DNA from 3 places in the Faecalitalea cylindroides genome. Region 2 is predicted to be linked to each of the others. Evidence: predicted binding sites of a transcription regulator. Region 2 holds the regulator's gene; each other region holds the start of a gene.
The links. Region 2 encodes HrcA, which represses chaperone genes, less so after heat shock. Its sites were predicted from a motif close to TTTTAGCACTNNNNNNNNNNNAGTGCTAAAA; they were not measured.
Positions count from the first base shown of each region.

Region 1 (5,580 bases), on a different contig from region 2:
GTATTTAACTGAAATCAGGCCTTTGCAGGAATTGGGAACAAACTTTGCAAATGTACTAAACGCTATCACCAAAACCAAAGAGATACTGGATATTCCGATTTATGAGGGTGGAACAGATTTCCCCCAAAACCATGATATTGTGCTTCGGAATGTTCGATTTTCTTATGACGGAAAAACCGATGTGCTGCATGGTGTCAATCTCAAAATCAGTGATGGCGAGCGCATGGCTCTTGTGGGCAGATCTGGTGCCGGTAAAAGCACTGTGATTGAACTGATTTCCCGGTTCTATGATGTGCAGGAAGGCGAAGTGCTGATTGGCGGCAAAAATGTCAAGGAGCTTGACTACGATACCATTCTGAAAAATATAGCCATCGTATTTCAAAAGACTTTCCTCACCCGTGACAGTGTGCTGGAAAATATCCGCATGGGTAGTAACGCTACTCTGGAAGAAGTGCGGGCTGCTGCAAAAGAGGCACAGATTGATGACTTTATCATGTCCCTGCCGGATGGATATGACACAAAAGTGGGCAGTTTCGGCTCACGCTTTTCTGGCGGAGAAAAACAGCGGATTGCGATTGCCCGTGCAATTCTGAAAAATGCACCTATCTTAATTTTGGACGAGGCCACAAGTGCCTCTGACCCGGAAAATCAGATGGAGATTGATAAAGCTATTCAAAATCTATGCAAAGGCAAAACAGTCATTGTAGTAGCACACCGTTTGAGTGCTTTGAAAATGTGCAACCGGGTGGCTGTGGTGGAAAATCATACAATTACCAGCGCTGGCACCCATGAGGAAGTTCGTAAGAACAATGCCTACTATCGAAATGCGTGGAAAGACTACGAAACAGCCCGGAATATCACTTATCAGTTGGAGGGAGGCGAGCAGCATGAATGAGCATGATGTATTGAAAAAGAACCACAATTTCTATATTGGTGTCAGCGGAACCGTTCTGGAAGGATTTCTCTCCGGCAGCCTGTTTATGCTGCTTTACTCTGTTATGCAGTTTTTGTGGTCGGGCCAATTTGACATGAACCGTGTTCTGGCTCTGACCGGTATAATTGCAGTGGTTTTTCTTCTTCGTATCCTGATTTACAGCTACGGTTATACCAAAGCGCAGATTGGCGGTGCAGAGGTCAGCAAAAAGATTCGGCTTTTTATGGGCGACCATTTGAAGCGCATCCCACTGTCCCGATTTTCGCAGGGGCACACTGGCGATTATATCAACACCATTACAAGCGACGTAAACAACTACGAAAAAATCCTGACCCATAAAGTCGGAGATTTGGCAAAGAATTTTGCCCTGTCATTGATGTTGATTGTCTTTGTTATGACGCTCTATGTTCCGGCTGGAATTATCCTGCTGATAGCCGACCTTCTTTTAATCCCCAGCCTATGGCTTTCTTTCCGCATGGTACGGAAATACGGAAAAGAAAAGAACGATATTTGTGCGGAGAATGTCAGTAGCATTGTTGAGTATGTTTCTGGTATTCAGACTTTTCGAGCCTATGGTGTGGGCGGTATGAAGAACAAAACTGTTATCAACGCCATGCGGGAGTTTTGCCGGATTAGCTTTGTATACGAGGCAAAAGTGCTTCCTATTGGTGCGGGCTTTGGTATCTTGAGTTGGCTGTCCTGCCCGCTGGTTATCTTGCTGTCCTATGCCCCCTGGGTCGCAGGGACACTGAACACGGTGGAATACCTTTTGATTTGTATGCTGCCCCTGTTCTGTGCAAAGCTGGCTAACTCGATTTTTGTAGACCTCACCAGTTATAAGAACCTGATGATCTCAAAAAACAAAATCTCGGGTGTAATGAATGAGCCAGAGGAAACTGGTAGCATGGAGCCGCTTCACACAGCTACCCATGAAATCACATTTGACAGTGTAGATTTTGAGTATGTTCCCGGTGAACCTGTACTAAAACACGCCACCTTTACGGTGCCAGATCAAAAGCTCACGGCCATTGTCGGAGACTCTGGCTCTGGCAAATCTACTATTTTGAATCTGATTGCAAAATATTATGAAGCAACGGGCGGGACGATTTCTATTGGAGGTAAACCCATTAACCATGTTGCCGCAGAGCGTGTACTGGAACAAGTTTCTATGGTAGACCAGGACGTATTTCTTTTTGACGATACCATCCGGGATAATATCCGACACGCCCGCCCTAATGCTACGGACACGGAAATCGAGGATGCTTGCCGGGAGGCTAACTGTGACAGCTTCATCCGTAAGATGGAAAAGGGATACGATACGCCGACTGGTGAGAACGGAAATCTTCTCTCTGGCGGTGAGCGTCAGCGAATTTCAATAGCTCGCGCTATACTGAAAAATAGCCCCATCCTGCTCTTGGATGAAGCAACAGCATCTCTTGACATTGAAAATGAGCTTGCCGTAAAGCAGGCCATCGCTAATCTATTAAAAGAGAAAAAGACAGTGGTAATGATTGCTCATACCCTTTCCATTGTCAAAAACGCTGATCAAATTCTTGTAATGGGTGATGGCAGGATTGCTGAATCTGGAACCCACGAGGAATTGCTTGCGAAAGGCGGAAAATATGCTGCTATGTGGAACGCAGAGCAAAAAATATCGGCTTGATAGAAGCTAAAGAAGAATAATTGCATAGCGCATGAACCTGCCCCGACTACGGGGAAAGAAAAAAACGCTGGCTGGGGCAGGTGATTTTGCGCGCCTATTTTAAGTTATTATCCTAACGGCGGTTTTGAGAAATCAGAGCCGCCGTTTCTTGCGTATACCTAAAAGGAATCTTCCGCATCTATCCACATTTGCATCGTTCCATCAAGATACAATCTTGCATACTCAAGTGGTTCATCAATGGCAAGTGCGTTTAATGCACAGTCAGATCCGGGAGTAGTTGTTAAATTCTTCTCCGCTTCCCAGCAGTCAATGCGGAGCATATAGCCAGCAGAAGTATAAACATCAATGCTGTTGCGTTGTGGATTGTATTCTGCAAATATCGTTCTCATCGTATCAAATCTCCTTATCGTTCAATCAATCATTTGTTGCAAAAATCAGAAGCATTTCAATCAGTTCCCCATGTCACTTTTATTTTGTGTTATACTATTTTATAAGATTTTCTTTCCCTTGTTTTTTCCCTTATCAGAGTTCGTAAAAACTCATGGGACAATATAATACAAGGGAAACAATAAGGGAAAGCTCACCTGCGACAAACTTAGTGTTTTCAAGGGCTTGAGAGATATTTGATAATAAAATATAACAGTTATTAAATCCCTTTGAATATATGAAATCTCAATTCTAGTTTAGAAGTTTTTTACATATATTTAATAAGTTTATTCAACTATTTTAAATTATACTCCTGCCGGCATTAAAACTCCGGAAAGTGCTTCTAAAAGAGATACTATAATACCAGTTCCACTTCCACTTGCTGCAGCAAATAATAGGCAGGCACATGCAGCAACAATTAATGCGACAGAAAGCGTTTCAAGATTGAATTCTTTTCCATACTCTGATGTATTAATTGTAATAATAGATTCAAATTCGCATGAAACATTTCCAACAACTCCAGCGAAATCCATTAGACTATCCGTTTCACAGATAATATTGATTCTTAACACTGTGCTTGAAATAGGAGTTGCCAAGAATGAAATTGTCCCAACTTTTGCTCCAATTGCCATTTCTGCAAGCGTTGTAGTGATAAGTGAACTTAATTCAACATCACTCTCATACATTGCAGAAACAGCTTCTATTTGAGATTTACATGTTGGACTTAAATCATCACCCTCCCAACTAATATTGATACTATAAGGACTATTTGGATGTTGATTTAAACTTGTAGAAAGCTTCAATTTTGTTGACATCGAAACTCCACTACCTGCAATTGTACCTAGATTATATTCTGCGTTATCAAAACTTAACTCAGTTCCTACAATTTTATCTAAATATCCTGTAGCTTTAGCTATATTCTTAACATACTTTTCTCTTGCTTCCTGCAATAATTCATCATCTGAAAAATCAGGTTGATTTTCACACAGACGACATCCTGAATCTCTTCCAGAAAAACCAACTTTATCTAAATCAAATGATGGTGAAGATGAAAAAGTAAACTCAAAAAATTGATCAAAAGCCCAATTCTCCGGAATAGCGTATCCTAGATTCCCACTAAAACCAGTAGACATGTCTGCTACAAATGAATATTCGGCTAAACCAGCTTCATATACTTTAGTACAAACGTATCTTGGTGCATAGATACCAACTTTATAATGTTTGCCATTAATTCCAGATTGATTAAATACAGTATTAATCTGTCTGAAATAAGGAATAATTAAACCATCTGTCTCATACTCTAGACAGTCAAAATCGACCGCAAAATAAATTGTAGTTCCGTTCGTAAATCCTAATCGTTTGGCTCGCTGAATTGCTGTTACTGCATCATAACTTCCTTGAAGCGTTTTTCCGAAATATTCAGAATAGTATCCTCCATCTTGATAGATTGGGAAAATAGACAATCCTGCGTTTTGGATAGCTTTAATCTCAGAAATTGTTAGTGCTTTTGATCTTTCTTCTGCTCCTACTCCTACAGTTCCAGTTAAATATCTACCGATGTATCTGTAACCTGAATTATATAAATCGCTAGCTTGTTTTGCATTCAATACGGTTGAGCAATCATATGCCAATGCTAAACGTCCAGTATCTTCTTTACTGGTTAATAATGATTTCATTGTAGACACTCCGATAACTCCTGAATCATCATTAATCATACCAGTAAGTCCGTATTTATCTTGGAATTGTAAAACATTATAACTCATATTAGAATCAAAAATTCCATTAAATTTTCTTTGATTGATTCCATTGAATAACTAAGACATTTTAATCAAAAATCAGTCATCTTGCACAATAAATATTGAATACATTCTTATTTATTTATATTATGTAAATGAAGATAAGCTTATACATAAATAGATTTTGCAAAATCATAATAAACAGAAAGTAGGTGATGAATTTATGAAAAAGAATAAAAGTAAAATTATAGGATGTTTATGCTCTGCATTTATTTTGTTTGGTATTTCCGGCTTAGGTGTTCATGCTAATAGTTTTACCACCACTTTAGAACCTTCTACATCAGCTGGAGTAGCTGGAGTTGTAGCAAGAATCAGTGAATATGGAGGCTCACCAGTGACAACAAAGCGAACTGTTGGGTATGTCAAAGGAAATGCTGGAACTTACAGCTTAAATAAGGAAATTTATACAGGACAATTGGTAGTTTCTGGGTATCCTGGAGGTCGCCTTAGTGCAAATTGTGCATATTATGCAGGAGGAAGTTATCTCAATACTAGAACATATAATTCTTAGTAAAGTATAGGCTGGGTTCTTGAGGACTCAGTCTATACTTTTGGAGGTGAATTTTATGAGTACCAAAATCAAATCGTTGATAATAATATCTATAATAGTGTGTTTGTTTTCTGGATGTTCTAATAATTCAGATAATGAAATCACTTTTTACATGAATTTTTATGAGGATGCAAATTGGTATGATAGAGAATCCTTGGATTTAAATTCCAGTCAACCACAAGAGATTATTAATGATTATACAGAAGAATGT
Region 1 covers NZ_JAQLXG010000010.1:5,908-11,487, forward strand. Annotated here, with positions in the region: gene PND65_RS06385 (ABC transporter ATP-binding protein) at 1-895, shown strand, start outside; gene PND65_RS06390 (ABC transporter ATP-binding protein) at 888-2,597, shown strand; gene PND65_RS06395 (DUF6061 family protein) at 2,756-2,986, opposite strand; gene PND65_RS06400 (glycoside hydrolase domain-containing protein) at 3,329-4,786, opposite strand; gene PND65_RS06405 (hypothetical protein) at 4,983-5,330, shown strand; gene PND65_RS06410 (hypothetical protein) at 5,386-5,580, shown strand, end outside.
Region 1: the regulator HrcA is predicted to act here: its motif matches at 3,001-3,031, upstream of PND65_RS06395 (DUF6061 family protein).

Region 2 (5,580 bases):
ACCAAAATCGGTAAATCCCCCCTGGAATCCACCTTGGTTAAAAGCTCCATCCATTCCGGCATGACCGAATTGATCATATGTCTGGCGCTTTTGTTCATCACTTAAGACTTCATAAGCCTCATTGATTTCTTTGAATTTATCTTCGGCTCCAGGATCTTTATTGACATCGGGATGGTATTTCATCGCAAGTTTTCGATATGCTTTTTTTATTTCATCGGGCGTTGCGTTTTTAGAAACTCCCAGGACCTCATAATAATCTCTTTTTTCGGCCATGATCCTTCCTCCTTCTACACATGTGAAAGTTCTAGCGCGGGCTAGAACTTTGTTTTATTAATGTTTTTCAGTGAATTCTCCGTCAACTACATCATCATTTGCATGTGTTGTGTTATCTTGTGATGCACCTTGTGACTGAGCTTGTTGTTGATACATCTGCTGACCAGCTGCCTGAGCTGCTTTTTCTAACATGTCAAGTTTAGATTTAACCTCATCCATGTTATTTTCGTCAAGGGCTTTTTGAAGGTCATCTCTTAATTTCTTAGTTTCTTCAGCTTGTTTTGGATCAATTTTATCTTTGTTATCTTCTAACATTGCATCGATTTGAGAAATGAAACCTTCAGCTTTGTTACGTAAATCAATTTCTTCTTTACGTTTTTCATCTTCAGCTTTATGATCTTCAGCTTCACGAACCATACGATCAATTTCTTCCTCACTCAATCCACTTGAGTTTTGGATCGTAATAGATTGTTCTTTTCCAGTGCCTTTATCTTTAGCACTTACGTGTACGATACCGTTGGCATCAATATCAAATGTTACTTCGATTTGAGGAACACCACGACGAGCTGGTGCAATTCCTGTTAACTGGAAGTTACCTAATTCTTTGTTGTCAGCTGCCATTGGACGTTCACCTTGCAATACACGGATATCTACAGCCGGCTGATTATCTGCAGCTGTTGAGAAGATCTGTGATTTACTTGTTGGGATCGTTGTATTACGTGGAATCAATACTGTCATGACACCACCCATAGTTTCAATACCTAATGATAGAGGGGTAACATCAAGCAACAATACATCTTTTACATCACCAGAGATGACACCACCCTGGATTGCAGCACCCATAGCAACTGCTTCATCTGGGTTAACTGAGTGACTAGGTTCTTTTCCTAATGCCTTACGAACAGCTTCCTGAACAGCAGGGATACGAGTTGAACCACCAACTAACAATACTTGATCGATATCAGATTTAGATAATTTAGCATCTCTTAACGCATTTTCGATTGGCAATAATGTACGTTCTACTAGTGAACGAGTCATATCATCAAATTTAGCACGAGTTAATGTTGTATCGAAGTGAAGAGGACCAGCAGGACCAGCAGAGATAAATGGTAAGCTGATCTGCGTCTGCATAACTCCACTCAAATCTTTTTTAGCTTTTTCAGCTGCTTCTTTTAAACGCTGCATAGCCATTGGATCAGCTGTTAAGTTGATTCCGTTTTCTTTCTTGAATGTATCAACCATCCAGTCAACCAATACATTATCGAAGTCATCTCCACCTAAGTGAGTATCACCATTTGTAGATAATACTTCAAATGTACCATCGGCTAGATCCAAGATACTAACATCAAATGTTCCACCACCTAAGTCGTAGATCAATACTTTCTGTTCTTTTTCTGTTTTATCAATACCATAAGCCAATGCAGCAGCTGTTGGTTCGTTGATGATACGTTCTACATCAAGACCAGCGATCTTACCTGCATCTTTTGTAGCCTGACGCTGAGCATCATTGAAGTAAGCAGGTACTGTGATAACAGCTTTTGTAACTTTTTCTCCAAGATAGTCTTCTGCATATGATTTCAAATATTGAAGAATCATCGCGGAAATTTCCTGTGGTGTATACTGTTTTCCTTCTGCTTCTACTTTTTGATTTGTTCCCATCAAACGTTTGATAGAACTAATCGTGTTTTTATTTGTTACTGCCTGACGTTTTGCCGCATCACCGATGATACGTTCACCATTTTTAAATGCAACCACACTTGGTGTAGTACGGTTTCCTTCTGGGTTAGGAATTACTTTTGAATCCTTACCTTCCATTACGGCAACACAGCTGTTTGTTGTTCCTAAGTCAATACCAATAATTTTAGACATATTCTTTTCCTCCTTTATTCACTAACTTTGACCAATGCTGGTCTTAAGATTCGATCTTTTAACATATATCCTTTTTGTAAGACCTCAATAACGATACCTGGTTCGACGCCTTCTTTTGCTTCCTGCATCAAAGCCTGCATCGTATTGTGGTCAAAAGGTTTATTTAAAGCTTCAATTGGCTTTACACCTTCATTTTCCAAAACGCCTACAAGTTGTTTATGAATCATTTCAAAACCTTTGACATAATTCTTGATAGCTTCATCTTCAGATTCAACTTTTAACGCCAATTCCATAGAATCTAGAATTGGAAGAATTTCCAAACCTGCCTGCTGGAAACGATATTTCTTTGCGGTATCCGCTTCTTTTTGAAGACGTTTCTTCATATTTTCTGTATCTGCATAGGCTCTAGCCACATCATTTTTTGCCTTATCAAGTTGTACCAAAAGCCCCTGAATGATTTCTTCCTGTGTAGGTTCTTTTGTTTCTTCTTTTTCGACTTTTTCCTTCGTCGCTTCTTCTTTTACTTCTTCTTTTGTTTCAGGCTCTACCTTCTTTTCTTCTTTTTTATCTTTTTTATCTTTTTTACTCACCGTCTTTACCTCCTTTACCGTTACCAAAAACATCTTCGATAACGTTTGACATGTAATCCATCAAGGCTACGACTTTTGAATACTGCATTCGATTAGGGCCAACGACCATAAGTTGTCCTTCTTCTTCATTGTTGTAATGGAACTTTGTCGTTACGACTGAACAGTCCCCGATCTGGATAAGTTCATTTCGTGTACCAATTTGTACTGCTACATTATCCGCCTGGTCTGTCCATTGATGGAAAAGTCTACCATTATCCAGAACCTTCATAAGTTCTTTTAAACGATTGATATCGCTGAATTCTGGTTGACCCAGCATGTTATCTCGCCCTGACACCGCAACCTTCTCTGTCGCAAAGCGCATAAACGCTGTGACAAAAGCTTCAAACAAAACTTCATGTCGAACAAGTTTTGCAGCCATCATTGGTTCGATCTCACTCATCTTGTCAACAACATCACATATTGGTGTACCAACCAACTGATCATTTAATAAATCTGTACAGTTTTTAATATCTTCAACCGATACATCCTGTTCAAACTGGAACATCTTATTCTCCGTATGTCCTTGATTAGTCACAAAGATCGCAACAGCATTCTTTGAATTGATTGGAATCACCTGAATATGCTGTAGAGCTTGATGTCTAGCATCTGGGCCTAATACGATACTTGTCAAATTGGTCATATGACTTAAGATATCGCAACTTTTCTCAACCACTTCATCCAGCGAATAATGTCTTTCTCTAAAAACTTGCTGGAGCGAATTTCTTGTTGAGACATCCAAATGTGTTTCCATCAAATGTTCTACATAGAACCGATATCCTTTTTGACTTGGGATACGACCACTAGAGGTGTGCATCTTTTCCAACAATCCCGCTTTTTCAAGGACTGCCATTTCATTACGAATCGTGGCACTCGATACAGGGAAATCTAATAACTGCATCAGCGTCTTTGATCCAACGGGTTCAGCCACTCTGGTAAACTCCTCAACGATGGTTTTAAAAATAATTTTTTGACGTTGCGTTAGTTTACTTTCCGGCATATTAAGACTCCTTTCTAGCATTCTTACTCCATGTCTGCTAATAGTATACCACACTTTTTAGCAGTGGCAAGCTTAAAGTGCTAGAAAGTTGCACTTTCTTAAGTTTTTTATTTATATTTTCATTGTTATAATAAGAATATGAAAAAAATATTAACATTTGACTGCTATGGAACTTTATTAGATACTTCAAGTCTTTATGATCTTATTGGAAATATCGCCAAAACAAACAACCTTTCCTCTATAGAAACAATCCATATTTTTTCAAGCTATGAAGATCGTTTAATGTATGGAGAACCATTCATATCCTATGAACAATTGATCAAAAATGTCTTAAGCTATTGTGACATGGAACTAAAGACTTCACTTTTTTCAAATTATTACGATGCAATCATGAAGGCACACCAAGAGTTTCCTGTTTTTGATGATGTCATGCCTTGTTTAACATCATTAAAAGAAAAAGGATATGAATTAGCTTTAATGTCCAATACAACAAACTCCTTAATGAAATACCATCTTCTAAAGATGAATAATATCTTTGATTATGTTCTGACCAGCGATGAAACCAAATGCTATAAACCAAACCTTGAATTCTTTCGATTGGCCGAAATAAAATTTGATCTTATAAACAAGGATCACACTCATATTGCGAAAGGATATTGGTGGGATATCGTACCAGCTGCTAAGATGAACTGGAATAAGATTTGGATCGATCGCAGCCATATAAAGGCAGGAAGAAACACTGAAAAGCCTTATACGATCATACCCAATCTAACAAAACTAACTTTATTATAGAAATAGAAAAGAGGTCATTATGAAACAAATCACATATGTCAATGATTCTATCGTACTTGGAGCAACCACCTTAAAAGATACATCTGTCCCTGAAAATAATAATATGGCTCTTCATGTCTGTTTAGATCCTGAAAAAGTTATGATAAATCGTTATCAATTAAGCCAGGAGTTAAATCAGCCTTTATCCAATTGGGCACTGCCTTGGCAAAAACATACAGCCAACATTTATGAAGTAACACAAAAAGATAAACAAAAAGGAGCTTTCGATAAAGATACAAGCATAATGAATGTAGATGCAGTATATACTTGCGAAAAAAACATTCTTATCGGTGTGTTTACCGCAGATTGTGTTGGTATCTTTTTAGTCGATGAAACAAAGCCTAGTATCTGCTGCATACACTCTGGTTGGAAAGGGACCGTTCAAGCTATTACAGATAAGTGCGTCAAAGAACTCATTCAAAACAAAATAATTAATCCTAAAACCACGAAAGCTTTCTTCTCCCCAAGCATTTTATTTGATTCTTTAGAAGTTGGCATGGAAGTCATCGATCAAATTAAACAACTAAATTTTGATGTGGAACCTTTTATTCGTTATATGCCAAATCAAAAGGCATTTATCGATAATCAAGGTTTAAATATTCAAATGTTATTAAATAATGGATTAAACATTGATAATATCTATCCTTCAAAACTCGACACAAAAAAAGAGCTGAATGATTGTTTCAGCTTTAGAAATGACAAAAAAACCGGTGAACATTTCACTTATGGTTATATAAAATAATCCGATCAATTGATCGGATTTTTATCACGCAAGTAGTTATCAAGATTTATCTTTCGATACAAATCTTTATGCACATCATAGAAGCTGATTTTATCAAAATCTTCCTGTTTATTTGGTGCCGGAACAAAACGGTCCAGATAGTAAAGATTATGCGAATCCGAACACATATAAATTAGACCGGCAATCCCAGAATCAAGGACGTAAACTCTGGCATAAACAGACAATTGTTCTTTTTGAAG
Region 2 covers NZ_JAQLXG010000020.1:926-6,505, forward strand. Annotated here, with positions in the region: gene dnaJ (molecular chaperone DnaJ) at 1-273, opposite strand, end outside; gene dnaK (molecular chaperone DnaK) at 331-2,142, opposite strand; gene grpE (nucleotide exchange factor GrpE) at 2,157-2,732, opposite strand; gene hrcA (heat-inducible transcriptional repressor HrcA) at 2,725-3,768, opposite strand; gene PND65_RS09050 (HAD family hydrolase) at 3,907-4,560, shown strand; gene PND65_RS09055 (polyphenol oxidase family protein) at 4,580-5,341, shown strand; gene PND65_RS09060 (hypothetical protein) at 5,347-5,580, opposite strand, start outside.

Region 3 (5,580 bases), on a different contig from region 2:
TTTAAAAACAGTATTGAAAAAACGTGGATATAACACTAACGTTGGTGACGAAGGTGGATTCGCTCCAAGTTGTGTAAACGGAAACGAAGAACCACTTGAATTGTTGGTTGAAGCTATGAAAGCTGCTGGTTACAAACCAGGTGAAGATATGACAATCGCTATGGACGTTGCTGCCAGCGAATTCCATAACCATGAAACTGGTTTATATGAATTGAAAAAATCAGGACAAGGAAATAAAACAAGCGACGAAATGATCGATATGTATGCAGAATGGATCGAAAAATATCCAATCGTATCTATCGAAGATGGTCTTGGAGAACGTGACTGGGACGGATGGAAAAAACTTACTGATCGTTTAGGTGACAAAGTTCAGTTAGTAGGTGATGACTTATTCGTTACTAACCCAGCTATCCTTCAAGAAGGTATCGAAAAAGGTATCGCAAACGCTATCCTTATCAAAGTTAACCAGATTGGTACTTTGACTGAAACTTTCGATGCTATGGAATTAGCTAAGAAACATAACTACACTTGCGTAGTATCTCACCGTTCAGGAGAAACAGAAGATTCAACAATCGCTGATATCGCTGTTGCATTCAACGCTGGACAGATTAAAACTGGTTCAATGTCTCGTACAGACCGTATCGCTAAATACAACCGTTTGATGCGTATCGAAGATGAATTGAATCAGCGTGGTGAAGCTCACGTTGCTAAATACTTAGGTAAAAAATCTTTCTACAACTTATACAAATAAGCCTTGTAAAAATTGACCTCTTCGGAGGTCTTTTTTTTAATTCTTAGATATATCGTGTATAATTTATATATCATCGGAGGTTTTGTATGAAAGCTATAATTTGTGATTTGGATGGTTCTTTGATGCCACCAAGCAGTGGACTATATGTCAGTGAAAAAGTAAAAGAAAAATTAATTGAAATTCAAAAACATGGAATCATGGTTATTTTAAATTCAGCCAGGATCATTCAAGGGGTATACCCTTTAGCAAAACAAATTCAAATGGATGATTTTGGAGGATATGTTATTTCCTGCAATGGATGTCATGTAATGAATGTTAAGACCAATGAGACTGTATTCGAATATCAGATATCGAAAAAGGATGCTTTGTTTATCTGGCAAATTTGCATGAAACATGGCTTAAAACCTGGGATTTCTCAACCAGAGTATATGTTGGCAGAGGATTTTGCGATTGGATATCAGTTGGATCGCAATAATTGTGAAGTGGATTATTTATTAACAAGAATTCCAAAACAGTATATAGAAGGTCCTATCTGGAAATGTTGTATATCAGATACAAAAGAACAATTAGATGCTTGCTTTGAAGATGTAAAAAGTGAAATTGAATCATATTGTGATTTAAAAGTCATACGTAGCACACCAACAATGGTTGATATCATTGATAATAAGGTAGATAAAACTATAGCTGTGGATCGCTTGTTAAATAAGTTGAATATTAAATGGAGCGATATCAGTGTTATCGGAGATACGAACTCAGATCTTGGATGTATTCAAAAAGCAGGTCTTGGTGTAACTTTGGAAAATGGTAGTGAAGCTTGCAAAGATGCAGCTGATATGATCGTGCCATCTTGTTATGATGATGGATGTATTATGTGGCTGGATAGAATTTTGGAGGATCTTAGATGAAAATCATAGATATGCACTGTGATACGATCTTAGGATTGCTAGAGAAAGAACAAAAATATCAAGATGTTTCTCTTTATGCCAATGATCTTTGTGTTGATATTCAAAAATTAAAAGCTGGAGATTATCTGATTCAAAATTTTGCTTTATTTACCGACCAGAAAACTTTAGAAATACCTGAACATCAAACTATGAAATTGATGGACATGTATTATCGAATGTTAGAAGAAAATCAAGAATATATTGCACCTGTATTGCGCTATGATGATATAGAACGAAATGCTAAAGATGGCAAGTTATCTGCCATGTTAACTTTAGAAGATGGTGGTGTTGTCTTTGATGATTTGGCAATGTTAAGAAACTATTATCGACTGGGTGTAAGAATGATAGCTTTGACATGGAATTATGAAAATGGAATAGGCTTTCCTAATTTATCTATTAATGATATGGGAACAGATTATAAGCAGGTTAATTTCTTTCAGAGGGTGGATACAGTCAATGGCTTGACAGATTTTGGAATCGACTATATTCGTGAAATGGAACATTTAGGAATGATCATTGATGTTTCCCATTTAAATGATGCAGGTTTTTATGATGTATTGGATTATACAACTAAACCTTTTGTGGCTTCGCATTCGAATGCAAGAAGTATTTGTCCGGTTGCACGTAATATGTCAGATGACATGATTTTAGAACTGGCCAAACGTGGTGGTGTCATGGGGATTAATTTCTGTGGTGATTTTCTAGCTTTGCATGATCAAGAAAATGGTCCAAGTCGAATTTCAGATATGATAGAACAAATCAAATATATTAAAAACTTAGCAGGTATCGATGTTATTGGTTTGGGAACGGATTTTGATGGAATCAATTCAGAATTGGAAATAAAAGATGCTTCGCAAATGTCAAAATTAGCACAGGCTTTAAAAGAAGAGGGATTTAGCGAAGAAGAAATAGAGAAAATATTCTATAGAAATGCATTAAGAGTGTATAAGGAAGTGCTGAAATAGTACTTCCTTCTTTTTTTTATTTTTTTAGCACTTAAGACTTGATTCTGCCAAAAAATGTGTTATGATATTAGCAGTTAGATAAATAGAGTGCTAACTGATAGAATTTCATAGAAAAATAAGGAGGCGATATTATGAAATACTATCCAGGATTTAATAGATTTGATTTATTTGATGATTTCTTCTCAGATGCGACAACAAAAACGGCTAATGTTTTAAAGACAGATATTCATGAAAAAGATGGATATTATGTTTTGAGCATGGAAGCTCCAGGTGTTAAAAAAGAAGATATTCAAATTGAATTGAAAGATGGTTATTTGAAAGTTACAGCTTCTAGAAACAGTTCTAAAGAAGATAAAGATGAAAAAGGACGCATTATTCGTCAAGAACGTTATTCTGGAAGCAGCTCTCGTAGCTTCTATGTAGGAGAAGGAATCAAACAGGAAGATGTTAAGGCAAACTTTGACAATGGAGAATTGATTATCTCAATTCCTACAGAAACTAAGAAAGTTGAAGAAGAAACAAAATTCATCCCTATCTTATAATCAAATCAGACATGTCATTAAGACATGTCTTTTTTTAATGAAAGAAAAAAGCTCCGAAGAGCTTTTATAGTAAATTGACTAGGTTTTGAATAAATTCATCATAATCTTTTGAAGTAAGGATTTTTTTAACATTTTCACTTTCGGAAAGAATCATGGTAATAGGTTCATAAATCTCATTAAACATATATCGCTCATTTTTGTTAAAGCACATCATGATGACAAGATTTACGGATTTATCGCTCCATTGAATTGGCTGGTCACTGATGATAATATTAATGCCAGTTTTATTAGCATACATTTTCATTGCGTGTGGAATCGCAAAATTACCAAAAGCAGTTGAAGAGATTCGTTCTCGTTCTAAAACTTCTTCTTTAAATGATGTGTTGACATATCCTTTATTTTTAAATTTTTGATACATATAATCAATGCATTCTATTTGTGTGTGAAGATCATTTTTTCTTTCAAAGAATTCAGGTAATATCATTTCTCTTAGATATTGGTTGAATTCTTTTTTGTCTTTTTCTTTATGAAGTTCATCAATTTTTTGTTTAAGGATATTCTGATCTCTTTTAGTAACAAAGATATTGATTAAAACAGAAGGTATTATTTGAGGTCTGGATAAAGGAATTGTGGAAATAATTAAATCAATATTTTGAATGGCTTCTAGTTCACTTTCATCTGTAACAATATATTTGACCAATAAATCGTTGGAGAAATACTGATTTAAAGTATCGGTTACTTTTTGATTGATATCATAATAATTAGGGCAATATAAAGCAGCTGTGATCTTTGTGGTCAAGCTTTTTTGAGCTTCAATCGTACTACCTAAATGAAATGCGATATATGCGATTTCATCATCATTGATCGTTATACCGGTATACTCTTTGATTTCTCCAGCAAGGTTCACAGATAGATCATAAATCAAAGGACAGGATGATTTAATGCTTTCTGTTAATGGATTTTTAGAAAAGTAATCATTTTTAGAACGAACAAGAAGATTTCGAATATGCAAAGCAAAACGAATCAAAAACTCAGGTTCACTTAAATCGATATAATAGAAAGCATTTACATTTTCAATCAATATCTTTACAAGATCTAAGCAATCTTTTCCGACAAACTCTTCCAAGTTTCCAACAGTTATGCTTTTATAGTCGATCGTTGTAGCACGAGAAATAATAAGCAGAGTCATCTCATAGATTTCAGCATTGCTGAATTCAATATTGAAGTGTTTATTCAACTTTTCAGCTATTTCCTGTGCTAGAGCATATTCATGTAATCTAACCCCAGGTAAAGAATCCACATTTTGTTTATTGATATTATCATTAATGATTCGATCGACTGCAATTGTGACATGTAAAACTAAGTTGATCAAAGAATAATCATTGATAAAATAGTGATATTTATCAAAAACTTCTAAGATCGTTCTACGAATAAAATCAATATCGATATCCATGAATGCATGCTGTAAAGATTCGATATTTACAAAGTTAACGTTGCTTTCATCATACAGAATCGTACTTAGCATCTTTCGTTTATTTTTCTCTAGTCCAGAACATTCGATAAAATCACCTTTTGTGATCAGTTGCAAATCAAATTTTTGTAGACGATGTTTCACTTTGGTCAGTTCATTTTTAAGTGTGGACATAGAAATAAAAAGTTCATCACAAAGATCATAAGTATCCAGGGTAACATGAGAATTATGGTTAATAAGTTTATTTATGATATAGGAAACTCTTTCATCAGAAGTTTGAGGGATATGATTGGTATTATCAGCTAATATTGTTACACCCACTTTTGAGTCAATTCTATAGCCTTCATATGATGATTGTATCGTGTTAGGGAATTCTTCATTTATTTCTCTTACATAATTTTTGATGCTACGTACAGATACATCCAATCTTTCAGCCAAGTTGGCAGAAGTTCTAGGTTGAGCTTCAAGTAACAGCTGGATGAGCTTTTTTAGCTTAGGCTTCATATTATACCCCTTTCCCTGAAACGACACACAAAAAAATAAACGATTTTTCGCTAGGAATATCATAATGTCTGCGTCTGTATAAATCCAACAGACTTTTGCACCCTCTGAATGCAATTAATTATTTGCCCCTAAGGCAGGCAAAAGATGAGTGGAGAACGCTTTCATTTTTTATCATAATGACAGTGTAAAAGTTATCACACTGTTAAGAAAGGAAGATCAAAATGAAAAAATTAAGTGTATTACTTGTTTGTGGATCTGGAGCAAGTTCTGGATTCATGGCAGCAAACATGCGTAAAGCTGCAAAGGCGAAAGGGTTGGATATCGATATCAAAGCACGTAGTGAATCTGAAATTGAAAACTACATTGATGATATCGATGCATTAATGGTAGGACCGCATTTGGC
Region 3 covers NZ_JAQLXG010000014.1:39,244-44,823, reverse strand. Annotated here, with positions in the region: gene eno (phosphopyruvate hydratase) at 1-751, shown strand, start outside; gene PND65_RS07955 (HAD-IIB family hydrolase) at 838-1,656, shown strand; gene PND65_RS07950 (dipeptidase) at 1,653-2,660, shown strand; gene PND65_RS07945 (Hsp20/alpha crystallin family protein) at 2,792-3,202, shown strand; gene PND65_RS07940 (BglG family transcription antiterminator) at 3,267-5,177, opposite strand; gene PND65_RS07935 (PTS sugar transporter subunit IIB) at 5,399-5,580, shown strand, end outside.
Region 3: the regulator HrcA is predicted to act here: its motif matches at 2,683-2,713, upstream of PND65_RS07945 (Hsp20/alpha crystallin family protein).